3 regions of the Neptuniibacter sp. QD37_11 genome follow, and region 2 is predicted to be linked to each of the others. Evidence: predicted binding sites of a transcription regulator. Region 2 holds the regulator's gene; each other region holds the start of a gene.
What was found. The regulator LexA, encoded in region 2, represses DNA repair genes until DNA is damaged. The targets are predictions, from matches to a motif close to TACTGTNTANNTANACAGTA.
Positions count from the first base shown of each region.

Region 1: the regulator LexA is predicted to act here: its motif matches at 1,546-1,565, upstream of recA (recombinase RecA).
Region 3: the regulator LexA is predicted to act here: its motif matches at 2,120-2,139, upstream of dinB (DNA polymerase IV).

Region 1 covers NZ_CP180552.1:3,034,047-3,038,265, forward strand. Annotated here, with positions in the region: gene ACMXYT_RS14210 (regulatory protein RecX) at 1-378, opposite strand, end outside; gene recA (recombinase RecA) at 447-1,490, opposite strand; gene pncC (nicotinamide-nucleotide amidase) at 1,596-2,072, opposite strand; gene mutS (DNA mismatch repair protein MutS) at 2,182-4,219, shown strand, end outside.
Region 2 covers NZ_CP180552.1:2,301,843-2,306,061, reverse strand. Annotated here, with positions in the region: gene topA (type I DNA topoisomerase) at 1-587, shown strand, start outside; gene ACMXYT_RS10605 (DUF6586 family protein) at 599-1,123, shown strand; gene ACMXYT_RS10600 (hypothetical protein) at 1,129-1,383, shown strand; gene ACMXYT_RS10595 (cell division inhibitor SulA) at 1,477-1,935, opposite strand; gene lexA (transcriptional repressor LexA) at 1,938-2,546, opposite strand; gene dinG (ATP-dependent DNA helicase DinG) at 2,691-4,219, shown strand, end outside.
Region 3 covers NZ_CP180552.1:2,581,575-2,585,793, reverse strand. Annotated here, with positions in the region: gene ACMXYT_RS11965 (lysophospholipid acyltransferase family protein) at 1-1,727, opposite strand, end outside; gene dinB (DNA polymerase IV) at 2,149-3,213, shown strand; gene ACMXYT_RS11955 (nucleoside deaminase) at 3,285-3,851, shown strand; gene ACMXYT_RS11950 (SulP family inorganic anion transporter) at 3,940-4,219, shown strand, end outside.

The DNA of each region.
Region 1 (4,219 bases), 730 kb from region 2:
ACTGCGCTCTTTAAAGTCCTTATCCGCTAGAGGCTCTCTATATTTGCGCCGGTAAAGCTCCTCAGCTTGGACAAACCAATCTATCTCTAAATCCTCTAAGCAACTAGACAGCAATTCCGAAGCTATACCCTTCTGTTTTAAATCAAACCGGATTCTTATAAGACCATGACCTTGCCCCACTCTCATACGTACAAAGCTTTCACAAAAGCGTTGATCAGATAAGTACCCGTCCTCTTCTAGGCTTTGCAATACACTATCTATATCTGCCCCCTCAATACTACGAGCAAGCTTCTGGCTTAGTTCTTTATAAGAATATTCGCGCCGTGACAGTAACTGAATTGCCTTGCTCCATGCTTCTTTATTAGGACTCTCATCCATAACCAACCCTCTTAAAACGAAAAAACCTCCATCTATAGACGGAGGTTTTCCTGTGCTAGCTTAGCGCCTTAAATCAGATCAAGGCTTTCAGTTTTATCTTCAGCATCGTCTTCTTTCGGTGCAGGTGTCGAAAGCAAGCGATTACGAAGTTCTGTTTCGATTTCATTCGCAATCTCAGGATTCTCTTCCAAGAACTTAGATGCATTGGCCTTACCTTGCCCAATCTTATCGCCATTGTAAGCATACCAAGCACCCGATTTATCAACTAAGCCCTCTTTAACACCTAGATCAATAACTTCGCCCATATGGTAGATACCTTCACCATACATAATCTGGAACTCAGCCTGACGGAACGGCGGTGAAACTTTGTTCTTAACAACCTTCACACGCGTCTCGTTACCAACGACCTCATCACCTTTCTTAACTGCACCAGTTCGGCGAATATCCAAACGAACAGATGAGTAGAATTTAAGCGCGTTACCACCGGTAGTTGTCTCAGGATTACCAAACATAACCCCAATCTTCATACGAATCTGGTTAATGAATACCAACAAGCAGTTAGAGCTCTTAACATTACCCGTCAACTTACGTAGCGCCTGAGACATCAAACGAGCCTGAAGACCAACATGGGAATCACCCATATCACCTTCGATCTCTGCCTTCGGCGTCAAAGCAGCTACAGAGTCGACGATGATTACATCAACTGCGTTAGAGCGAACTAGCATATCTGTAATTTCTAGCGCCTGCTCACCTGTATCCGGCTGTGAAACCAGAAGACTATCTACATCAACGCCTAGCTTCTCTGCATAAATAGGATCTAGCGCATGCTCAGCATCAACAAAGGCACAGGTTTTACCCTGCTTCTGAGCTTCCGCTACAACCTGTAATGTCAGAGTTGTTTTACCAGATGACTCAGGACCATAAATTTCAACGATACGACCATACGGCAATCCGCCTATACCAAGCGCGATATCCAGACCTAGAGACCCAGTAGAAACAGATGGAATCGCTTCACGAGGCTGATCCCCCATACGCATCACTGCGCCTTTACCAAACTGCCTTTCAATTTGACCTAACGCTGCGTCTAATGCTTTTTTGCGATTTGCGTCCATCTTCGACCCTACTTTCTCTAAATTCATATTGTGCGCATCTAATTACTGCGCAAAACACTGTATGTATGGACAGTATTATTTCACAAGTTTTCCGGATTGCAACCCTCAATCAGATAAGTTCTGCAAAATCCCTTCTAACGCTACGCTAACTGCTTGTTTTCGAACTGATTCACGATCACCATCAAAACAGCATTTTTTTGTTCTAACAGGTTTACCTTGCTCAGCCCAAGCAAACCATACAGTACCCACAGGCTTCTCTTTACTTCCACCAGCCGGCCCAGCAATACCACTGGTCGCTACAGTTATATGCGCACCACTATTCTTGAGAGCCCCTTCTGCCATTTGAGCAACCACCTCGGCAGACACTGCTCCATTTTGCTCTAAGGTATCTTTTGATACCCCAAGCATCTTCTGTTTTGACGCATTGCTATAAGTGACAAAGCCACAATCAAACCAAGCAGAACTACCTGGGATCGCAGTAATCTCTTGCGCAATCCAACCACCGGTACATGATTCAGCTGTTGCGATAAACAAATTATTTGTCTGTAATTTTTCAGCAATATCCGTCAGCGGTAATTGCATACTGATCCACCCTATTCAAACTATTTAAGCCGCTTTATTTACCGTACAATGCCTCAAGTTAAGTTTGCGTAACAACTCTTTATATCATCATTTAGTAATTAATATCTCTATGACCAAACAAGCAGCAACTACTCACACCCCAATGATGCAGCAATACCTACGCATCAAAGCACAACACCCTGATCAATTGGTGTTTTATCGGATGGGTGACTTCTATGAGCTGTTTTATGACGATGCTAAAAAAGCTGCGGATCTGTTAGACATCTCTCTTACCGCCCGCGGCAAATCTGGCGGCGAGCCTATCCCTATGGCGGGTATCCCATACCATGCAGCAGAGAACTATGTAGGTAAGATTGTTCGTGCAGGCGAATCCGTAGTTATTTGCGAACAGGTAGGAGATCCAGCCACAAGCAAAGGGCCAGTAGAACGCGCGGTGGCTCGAATCATCACTCCAGGCACAGTCAGTGATGAAGCACTTCTTGATGAAAATAGAGACAACTTACTGGTAGCTATTAATCAGTCTTGCGACACTTACGGGTTGGCTATTGTAGATATCGCTTCGGGTCGTTTTAGCCTGATGGAAATTGATAATCAAGACACCCTTATGAGCGAGCTTGAGCGTTTACGTCCATCTGAAACACTCTACAATGAAGATAGCCAATTACATAACGTATTAAGCCAACGCAAAGGCCTGCGTCCGCAATCCCCTTGGCACTTTGAAACAGACACCGCCAATGATCTTTTATGCCAACAATTTAAAGTCAAAGATCTAAGTGGCTTTGGTTGCGATCACCTATCGGTCGCAACAACTGCTGCGGGTTGCTTATTACAGTATGCGAAAGAAACCCAGCGCACCTCACTACCTCATATCAGACGCATTCAGATTGAACAGCATAATGACTGTGTAGCTCTGGATGCAGCGACACGTAAAAACCTAGAACTTGATCAAAACTTATCGGGCGGTTTTGATAACACGCTCGCCAAAGTTATCGATAAATGCCGCACACCCATGGGAAGCCGTCTGTTAAGACGATGGCTACACCGCCCGATTCAAGACAGAGCAACACTATGTGCACGACAAACCTCTATTCAGTGGTTGATTGATAACTATCACTTCGAAACGATTCAAAGCACACTCAAACTCATCGGTGACAGCGAACGCATCTTAGCTCGTATCGCACTCAGATCAGCACGCCCGCGCGATTTGGAACGATTAAAGACATCACTTAACTCCTTACCTTTGCTTCAGCAACAGATCGAAGCAGCCAATGCTCCGTTAGTGAACGAGTTATCTGAGCAAATCTCAGAATTTCCAAACTTGGCAGAGCTGCTAACCAAGGCAGTGATAGAAAACCCGCCGGTAGTCATTCGTGAAGGGGGGGTAATTGCTGATGGCTATGATGCTGAACTCGATGAACTACGTGGCATTAGTGAAAATGCAGGTGCATACCTACTAAAGCTAGAACAGAAAGAACGAGATCGTACCGGCATTGCCACCTTGAAAGTAGGCTACAATCGCGTGCACGGCTATTTTATTGAGATAGGAAAAGCACAAAATGCCGAATTACCAGCTGAATATATTCGCCGCCAAACCCTTAAAAATGCTGAACGCTATATTACGCCGGAGCTGAAAGAGTTCGAAGACAAAGCCCTATCAGCAAAAAGCCGAGCGCTAACCCGTGAAAAGGCGCTTTACGAAGAACTAATTGAAACGATTGCTGAAGAGCTGGCTGATCTGCAAGATTCAGCTGCCGCTATCGCAGAGCTGGACGTCCTAGCAAACCTTGCGGAACGTGCAACAACGCTAGATTACGTACCACCAACACTGACAGATATACCACAAATTAAAATACAGCGCGGCCGTCACCCTGTAGTAGAAACGGTGTTGGCTGAACCCTTTGTAGCTAATGATTTAGACCTAGATACTGAGCGGAAGATGCTCGTCATTACAGGCCCAAATATGGGCGGTAAATCTACCTATATGCGCCAAGCAGCGCTAATTACCCTACTTGCGCATATTGGTAGTTATGTTCCTGCTTCAGCCGCAACAATTGGCATTGTTGATCGTATATTTACTCGTATGGGGTCATCAGATGACCTAGCGGGTGGGCGCTCAACCTTCATGGTTGAAATGACCGAAACAGCAA
Region 2 (4,219 bases):
AGAATCGTAAATTACACGTATGTGGTAATAACCCTGATTGTTCCGGTTTTGAAGTTGAGAAGGGTGAATATCGTATCAAAGGATATGATGGGCCTGTTCTAGAGTGTGATAAATGCTCAGCTGAGATGCAACTTAAAACCGGTCGCTTTGGTAAATACTTCGGTTGCACTGAGTGTAAAAATACCCGTAAGTTGTTGAAAAACGGAGAGCCTGCGCCACCTAAGATGGATCCTGTTCCAATGCCTGAGCTTCAGTGCGAAAAGGTAGAGGATACGTACATCCTGCGTGATGGAGCATCTGGTTTGTTCTTGGCAGCAAGTCAGTTCCCTAGAAACAGAGAAACACGTGCCCCGAAAATTGTTGAAATACTGCCGCATCAGTCTGAGATTGATCCGAAATATGAATTCCTGTTCAGTGCGCCTAAGAATGACTCAGATGGAAACTTGAGTGTCATTCGCTATAGCAGAAAGACTAAAGAGCAGTACGTTATGACCGAGGTCAATGGTAAAGCGACTGGTTGGCGTGCATTCTATCGCGATGGTAAATGGGTCGAAGAAGAGACCCGTAAAAAAGCGAAGAAGAAATAATCGGGGATTTCATGAGCGGTATATATCAGGCACGCACGAATCAGAAGTTGAGCTTTACACGACTTCATCTAGAACAGCTTAAAAAAGCGCAAGATGACACCAGTTGGAGCAAGCATGCATTGATAGAGTCTTATAACGAATCAGTGTTGTTCCACCTGACGTCAGCCTATGATGCTTTTTTACGCGAAATTGCTGAATGGTATAAAGTCGATACGGAAAGCTTTCAAGGCTATCGTGCGTTAGCTGCGGAAATGGCCCAGACCGGCGTCGAAAGCCCTGAGTTGACACAGTTAAACAACCTAGAATCCGATGATTCATCTTGGTTGCATAAAATGATGTCCGCTTATGAAGCCTGCTGGCATGGTTCAGATGCCAAACAAGCAGTGACTGAAACTAACAGTGTTTCTGAAATACATGTGCTGCAGATCAATCCTGATCATGCAGAGGATGGTGAAATCATTACTGAGTATCAAACTTGGTTTGATTCACTGTCGGAATTAGTTAATCGCCTCAGAGAAGGCATGCAAGAGTGGTAAATTAAGTGTCAGGACTAACACCCGAGACCGTGCTTGAAATAATAGAACTTGATGAAGGTGGCCTAGCAATCCGGAATATGGACAGCGATGAAGAGCCGATGATTAAAGTTAATTTTTCAGATGCACTTAAAGAACAGTTAAGTGATCAATATCTAGATGTCGCTCGCGTTATGTTAACCGCAGGCATCCAGATGATGGCGGAATCTGGGGTGGGTTTAGAACAAGAGCCTGAAGAAGAGATCCCTCCAACTATTCATTAAGCAATCTCTGATAATGAGCTTCTCTCAGATAAAGCTCATTATTGGGGTGATGATACTTTAACTAGGCGCCTTTACAAAAATGGAAGCTAATACTTAACTATGTTGACGGCGTCTAATTATAATTCCGTGACTTTGTCCTTTCTTAGCGGCACTTTCTAAGTCGTTAAATTCTTCATCATTTAAGTATCCAGGCCATGATATTACAGCGTGGCTAGTGCCTGTGCTTAGCGCCTGTTTAGCAAGCTCAAAGGTACTATGTTTGTTATCTGGGTTGAGCAGAATGACTTTAGTCAGATCAATGCCTGCCTCAATCAGAAGGTTTTTCGGTAATAACACAGGTGGAGCAATCCACACAAACCAGCGATCATCCTGACTTAGTTGTGCAAGCAATGGCATCAACATTGGGATGTTAGAAAAATTCTCATCTTGGACAACGATTTCAGTCATCGTACCTGCAAGCTGATTAGCTGGCTTTTGCTTAGTGAAAATTTTTTCATTTGCAGATGTGCTCTGCATGATTGCTGTTGTTTGGTTCGCGTGAAATGCCATCATGGTTAGTTACCTCTACGAATAACGCCGACGCTTAAACCTTCTATTGCCAGTGGTTGTTCGTTTAAATCCACTACAATCGGTTCAAACTCTTCATTTTCAGCAATTAGATAAACGATGTTACCTTCACGCTTGAAGCGTTTTACGGTAACTTCATCTTCTATTCGAGCGACTACAATCTGCCCATCCTTTGCTGTTTGGCATTGGTGTACTGCCAGTAGATCACCGTCCATGATGCCTACATCTTTCATACTGCTACCTTTCACCCTTAAGAGATAATCCGCCTTAGGGTGGAAGAAGTCAGAGGAGATTGTGCAGTGATCTTCAACATGCTCTTGAGCAAGTATTGGCGATCCTGCTGCTACCTGACCAACAATCGGTAGGCCGCTATTTTCCTCTTCCAATTCAGGTACTCTGATACCTCGTGAAGTACCCGGAATAATTTCTATAGCGCCTTTTTTTGCCAGCGCTTTCAAGTGTTCTTCAGCTGCATTAGCTGATTTAAACCCTAAATCGCGGGCAATATCTGCGCGAGTAGGTGGGTAGCCGGTATCGCCAATGTGACGCTTGATGCAATCCAGAACTTCCGTTTGTCGTTTAGTCAGCTTCATGATCTTGTCTGTTTGTTTATACAGTACGTGTATTTTTATACAGTATTTTGGGTTTGTAAAGCAACTTATGTTTTTTTATACAGTATTTTTGTTATTAAACTGTCATAACTGTTAGAATCGCGGCTAGATTTTCGATGGAATACGGTTTTGTTAGATAAGCAGCTCAAGCAAACAATACAGCAGGCCTACAGTACTTTTCTCAATAACAGAGGATTGAAGTCTCGCTATGGCCAGAAATTGATGATTGCTGAGGTTGCGAAAACTTTGGGCGCTATTACTGCCAATTCTGAAGGCGAAAGGACCGGTGGTCAGCATATCTGCGTCACGGAGGCTGGTACTGGTACGGGTAAGACGATGGCCTATCTTTTGGCTTCTGTTCCTATAGCCCAGCAACGAAAAAAGAAAGTTGTTGTTTCTACAGCAACAGTTGCCCTTCAAGAACAGCTTATTCTTAAAGACCTTCCACAGCTGATTAGCGATGCCGGAATCAATCTTACTTATGGTTTAGCTAAAGGCCGAGGACGATATTTTTGTATTTCCAATGCAGAGAAAATATTGGAGCAACAGAATGAATTAGGCCAAATTGCATTGTATGAAGATGAAGTAGCTCAAAAACTTCAGACCTCAGATATTGATGAGGTTAAATCTCTACTTAGTCACTATGCCTCGGGTGAGTGGGATGGCGATAGGGATGCTTTAAAGAATACAGTGCCTGATGCTGTTTGGCGGTTGTCTACTAGCGATCATATGCAGTGTACAAATCGTCGCTGCAGTAACTTTTCAATCTGTCCATTCTTTAAGGCTAGACAAGAGTTGGATAAATGGGATCTGATAGTTGCCAACCATGATCTTGTTTTAGCTGATCTCTCTCTTGGAGGCGGCGCTATTCTGTCGCCGCCGGAAGATACCATCTATGTCTTTGATGAAGGCCATCACCTAGGCACTAAAACTACGGGGCATTTTTCTTATAGCTTACGTGTTAAATCCAGTATCCGTTGGATGAGCAAAGCAACACGCAGCCTCAATAAATTATTGAATGACGCGTCTGATCACATAGTACTTCGAAATTATATCGAGAAGTTAGCTAACCCTTTTGCAGATATGGAAAATTCCTTGAAGGAAGTCCAACTTCTATTAAATCAAATACTTGAAGATAAACTCCAAGGCCCAAGTGATCGCTATCGTTTTGCGCAAGGTATGATTCCTGAACCGTTACAGTTGTCCTTTCACAATTTTGCTCAGGCTGCAGAGAGAGTCGTTTTAAAATTTGAGCAGATTGTTGATCTTCTGAAAGAAGGAATGGATGGTGAGTTAGCCGATCTGCCCCTAGCTATCTGTGAAACTTGGTATCCGCAGATGGGTGTGCTTTTATCCCGTATGCAATCGATGTATTGGTTAGCTAATTCTTACGCTGTATCTGATTCGACATCAGGACTCCCGACGGCCCGCTGGATCGTTAAAGTAGATGGTAATGATGGCATTGATATTGAGTGTTGCAGTAGCCCAGTGTCAGCGGCGGAAACCTTACAAGAGCACCTTTGGAAAAACTGCTACGGTGCTGTTATTACTTCGGCTACGCTAACCGCACTAGGGCGGTTTGATCGACTATATGCTGATCTTGGCATACCAACGGATAGTCCTTGTAATATATTTATGAGTCCATTTGATTTTCAAAA
Region 3 (4,219 bases), 280 kb from region 2:
TGCTTCTTTTCTTTGACGTAGCTTATATCCACTAAAACTAGACCATCGATGCAGTAGTTAAAGTCTGGATCTACACCGAAATCTAGGAAACGAACACCGCCTTCAGTGCACAGTTCGCTGTATTGCTTATAAAGTGTTGGGACGTTTACACCCATAAACTCTAATTGCTCTTTTAGGATACTGAAGTCACTTTTGTAATTGTTTCCACAGAAGAGGCTTCTCATATGCTCTTCAGTAACGTCGTCGATTCCATATGGGGAAACGGAACTAGCGAGGTTCTCACTATCCTCAAAGTAATGACGATAAAACCAAACCAACATATCTTTTGCAGCCTTAGGATAATTATTGCTTAGGCTGACTGGGCCAAACATATAGCGAATTTCGGGGTGTTTGCGAAGGTACGCACCAATCCCATACCAGAGATAATCTAAACTACGCTTTCCCCAATATTTGGGTTGTACAAAACTACGACCAAGTTCGATACCTTGTGAGAAATAGGGCTGCATCTCATCGTTATATTGGAAAAGGTCGCTGCTGTAGAGTGCCTTTTCAGGTTGCTCTTTCAGCTTAGCTGCTTCTGCCAATCGATAAGCTCCAACAATTTCCAACTCTTCTTCATCCCAGAGGATGATGTGGCGGTAGTACTGATCATAGTGATCGAGATCTTTTTTTGTGCCTGTGCCTTCACCAACGCAGCGGAAGGCTATCTCTCTTAAACGACCAAGTTCATGCATCACTGCCGAATCTTTAATAAAGTCGAATAAGTAGATCTTCTTGCCGTCAGCGGTTTCACCGAGTAGTTCAGCATCGCGCAGTTCTTGTTTGATGCTTTGGCGGTCTTGAGGGTGTGCTATGGTTTTCTCTGTGATAAAAAGCGGTTTCTTATTTTTGGCAATCCTGTAGAGATGCTTTTTAAGCAGCTTGGTTTTTTCTGCTGTGGATACTGGAACGGCATCGATTTGGCTGTAAGGAATCGCTTCACCAACTTTTATCTGGATCGTCACTGAGTATTGCTTGAACATTTCTCGGGCCAGCATGATGGTGGAGAAGTTCTTGTTCAAATAAGAAACGCTATAGAAAAGTGGTGAGTTCTTACCCCCAATAAACACCGGTAGGATTGGTGCATTGGCTTTGCGAGCAATACGTAGAAAACCACTGTTCCATTTATCGTCTTTGATGCCTGTAATCCCTGCACGTGAAACTTCACCGGCAGGGAAGACGATAACAGCTTGTTCTTGCCTTAGGGCATCAACAATACCCTCTATGTTCTTTTTACGTGTATTCCCATTTAAGTTATCAACAGGTAGAAATAGATTGCTGATAGGGTCAAAGTTCATTAGAACATCGTTAGCGACAATTTTTACATCTCTACGAACCTCACCAACCAGTTTTAGCAGTGATAAACCATCGAGTGCACCTAGTGGGTGATTAGCAATGATTACTACTCGTCCAGATGAGGGAATGTTGGCTCGATCGTGATTACTGATACTGTAACCAAAATTAAAGTAATCCAAGACGCGATCAATAAATTCAAAACCATGGGCATCTTTATTTTTGGCTAAGAAGGTATTGATCTCTTTTTCATGAACCAACTTACGCAGCATATGCAGTGCTGAACGCTTAAAAGGTGTTGGTTTTGTGTCGAAATCAGGAAATTTATTAATGACCGCTTGTTCTACGTTTAGGACAGGCGTTTCTGGCTGGGAAGTATTTTCACGTATGTTCATAACGTAAAAATATAGGGAGGGAGTATGACCAACCTTTGACGATTGCTTTACGATTTTATGACAGGTTGCTAATCGCCACTAGTGTCATTCTCTTTCAAGGCTTTAGTCCAAAGATCACCATCCTCCTGTCTGCGTCCTGGATTTTGGCGACGATTGGGATTATCAGGTTCAAACCTGATTTCGGCTCGCCTGTCCTTGAGTTCTCGTCTGTCTTTTCCTGAACGGGTATTGGAACCGTGAGGATCGTTGTCCATAGGAATTCTCGGGTTTAGTTTAAGGAGGAATTCTGGGTAGTTGAATAGAGGAAGAGAGAGAGCTACCCAGAATTCCTAAAGCCTTTAATCTTCAGCTTAGCAAAGAATTTTGATTTTTCGATCAAATGAAAATAATATAACTGTATAAATAAACAGTATTTGTTTTTATGCAACGAAAAATCATTCATTGTGACTGTGATTGCTTTTTTGCTGCGGTTGAGATGAGAGATAACCCAGCACTAAAGCAAATACCTATGGCGATTGGCGGTGATCCCTCTCGTCGTGGAGTCATCGCAACCTGTAATTATCCCGCCCGTGAATATGGAGTGCGCTCGGCTATGGCGACCGCTCAGGCCCTTAAGTTGTGCCCTGATCTCACCGTCATACATGGCAACATGGATAAGTACCGCGAAGCTTCTCGACAGATTATGGATATCTTTCGAGACTATACCGATATCATTGAACCGTTATCTCTTGATGAGGCTTTCTTAGATGTGACGGGAACTGATCTTTGCCAGGGAAGTGCGACTTATATTGCGGAAGAGATCCGCCAGAGGGTGAAAGAAACAGTAGGTATTACTATCTCTGCAGGCGTTGCCCCGAATAAATTTATTGCCAAAATTGCCAGTGATTGGAATAAGCCTGATGGTTTATATGTTGTCAAACCTGCTCAAATCACAGCATTTCTAGATGACTTATCGGTAGATAAAATTTCCGGTGTAGGCAAGAAAACTGCAGAGAAACTCGGGTCGATGGGTATTTCTACCTGTTTGGATCTTCGAAAACGTTCATTGGCTGAGTTGGTTGAGCGCTTTGGAAAGTTTGGAAAGCGTTTGTTTGAGCTAGCTAGAGGTATTGATGATAGGCCTGTGCAGACCAGCCGTATAAGAAAATCGATCAGTGTTGAGCATACTTATGCAAATGATCTAGGTGATGTAGAAGCTTGCTTAGAAAAGCTACCGACCTTATTAGAGGAGTTAGCTGAAAGGTTTGCAAAGCACGGCAAGGATAAACAAATCACAGGCGTGATTGTTAAAGTTAAATTTTTTGATTTCATCCAAACTACGGCGGAGCATGCCGTCGCAATCCCGGATTTAGCTCATTTTCGCCAACTACTGATTGATGCATTTAATCGGGGAGGGCGACCTGTGCGATTACTCGGTGTCGGTTATAAATTAAAACCTCTACTAGATCAGCAACCTAAGCAATTAAATCTTCTCGACTTTTCGTAATTAGACCTTTTGCTTTAATTTAATCCATACTAGGCAACATTATTCAGTAGATGGATATGCCTAGGGGCGATATGTCTGATAGTGAAGTAAGCATCGATAATTTAAGGGTACGTTTAGCTACTTATAGCCATGAATACAGATGTGGCATAGAAGGTTGGGCGTTACGTTGTTGCCAATTAGCTATGGATGCCACTGACAAAGGTAACTATGGTGTTGGGGCTCTACTGATCAGTCGAGAAGGCGATATTTTGGCAGAAGCTGGAAATCAGGTTTTCTCTAATGGCTTTAACTCTTCTGCCCATGCTGAGATGTGTGTGATCGATGAGTTTGAACTACTATATCCTGATTATTCCGCTAGATCAGGTTTAATGTTACTGACATCCTTAGAACCTTGCCCTATGTGCTGTGCCCGAATACTCGCTGCTGGCATTGGTCGAGTAAGGTATCTGGCGATAGATAAAGATGGCGGCATGATGTCGCATTGCGATAATTTGCCTTATGCTTGGAAAAACCTGTCTGAATTGATTGATATTCAAGAGGTTAAAGATCTTCCGGAACTTTCCAAATTGGCGGGTGATATTGCATCTGCGAACATTTCTTTATTGAGAAAGAAACTATTAGGGATTATTCGCCCCTGATCCCTGAAATTAGCCATTGCTTTTGCTATACTCGCGCGCTTTTACACGGTCTGGTCAAAAAAGAACCAGTGTCTACCCGAGGTGATAAATGATCCAATTGCTTGTGTCTAAGACACAATCGCTAAAAAGCGACCTACTTTCAGGTTTGACAGTGGCTTTGGCGCTGGTACCTGAAGCTGTAGCTTTTGCGTTTGTAGCTGGTGTTGAGCCATTAGTTGGCTTATATGCAGCGTTTATGGTCGGACTGATTACTGCCACTATTGGTGGTCGACCAGGTATGATTTCTGGGGCTACTGGCGCTTTGGCGGTAGTAATGGTGAGCCTTGTGGCAATGCATGGGGTTGAATATCTCTTTGCCACAGTCGTGC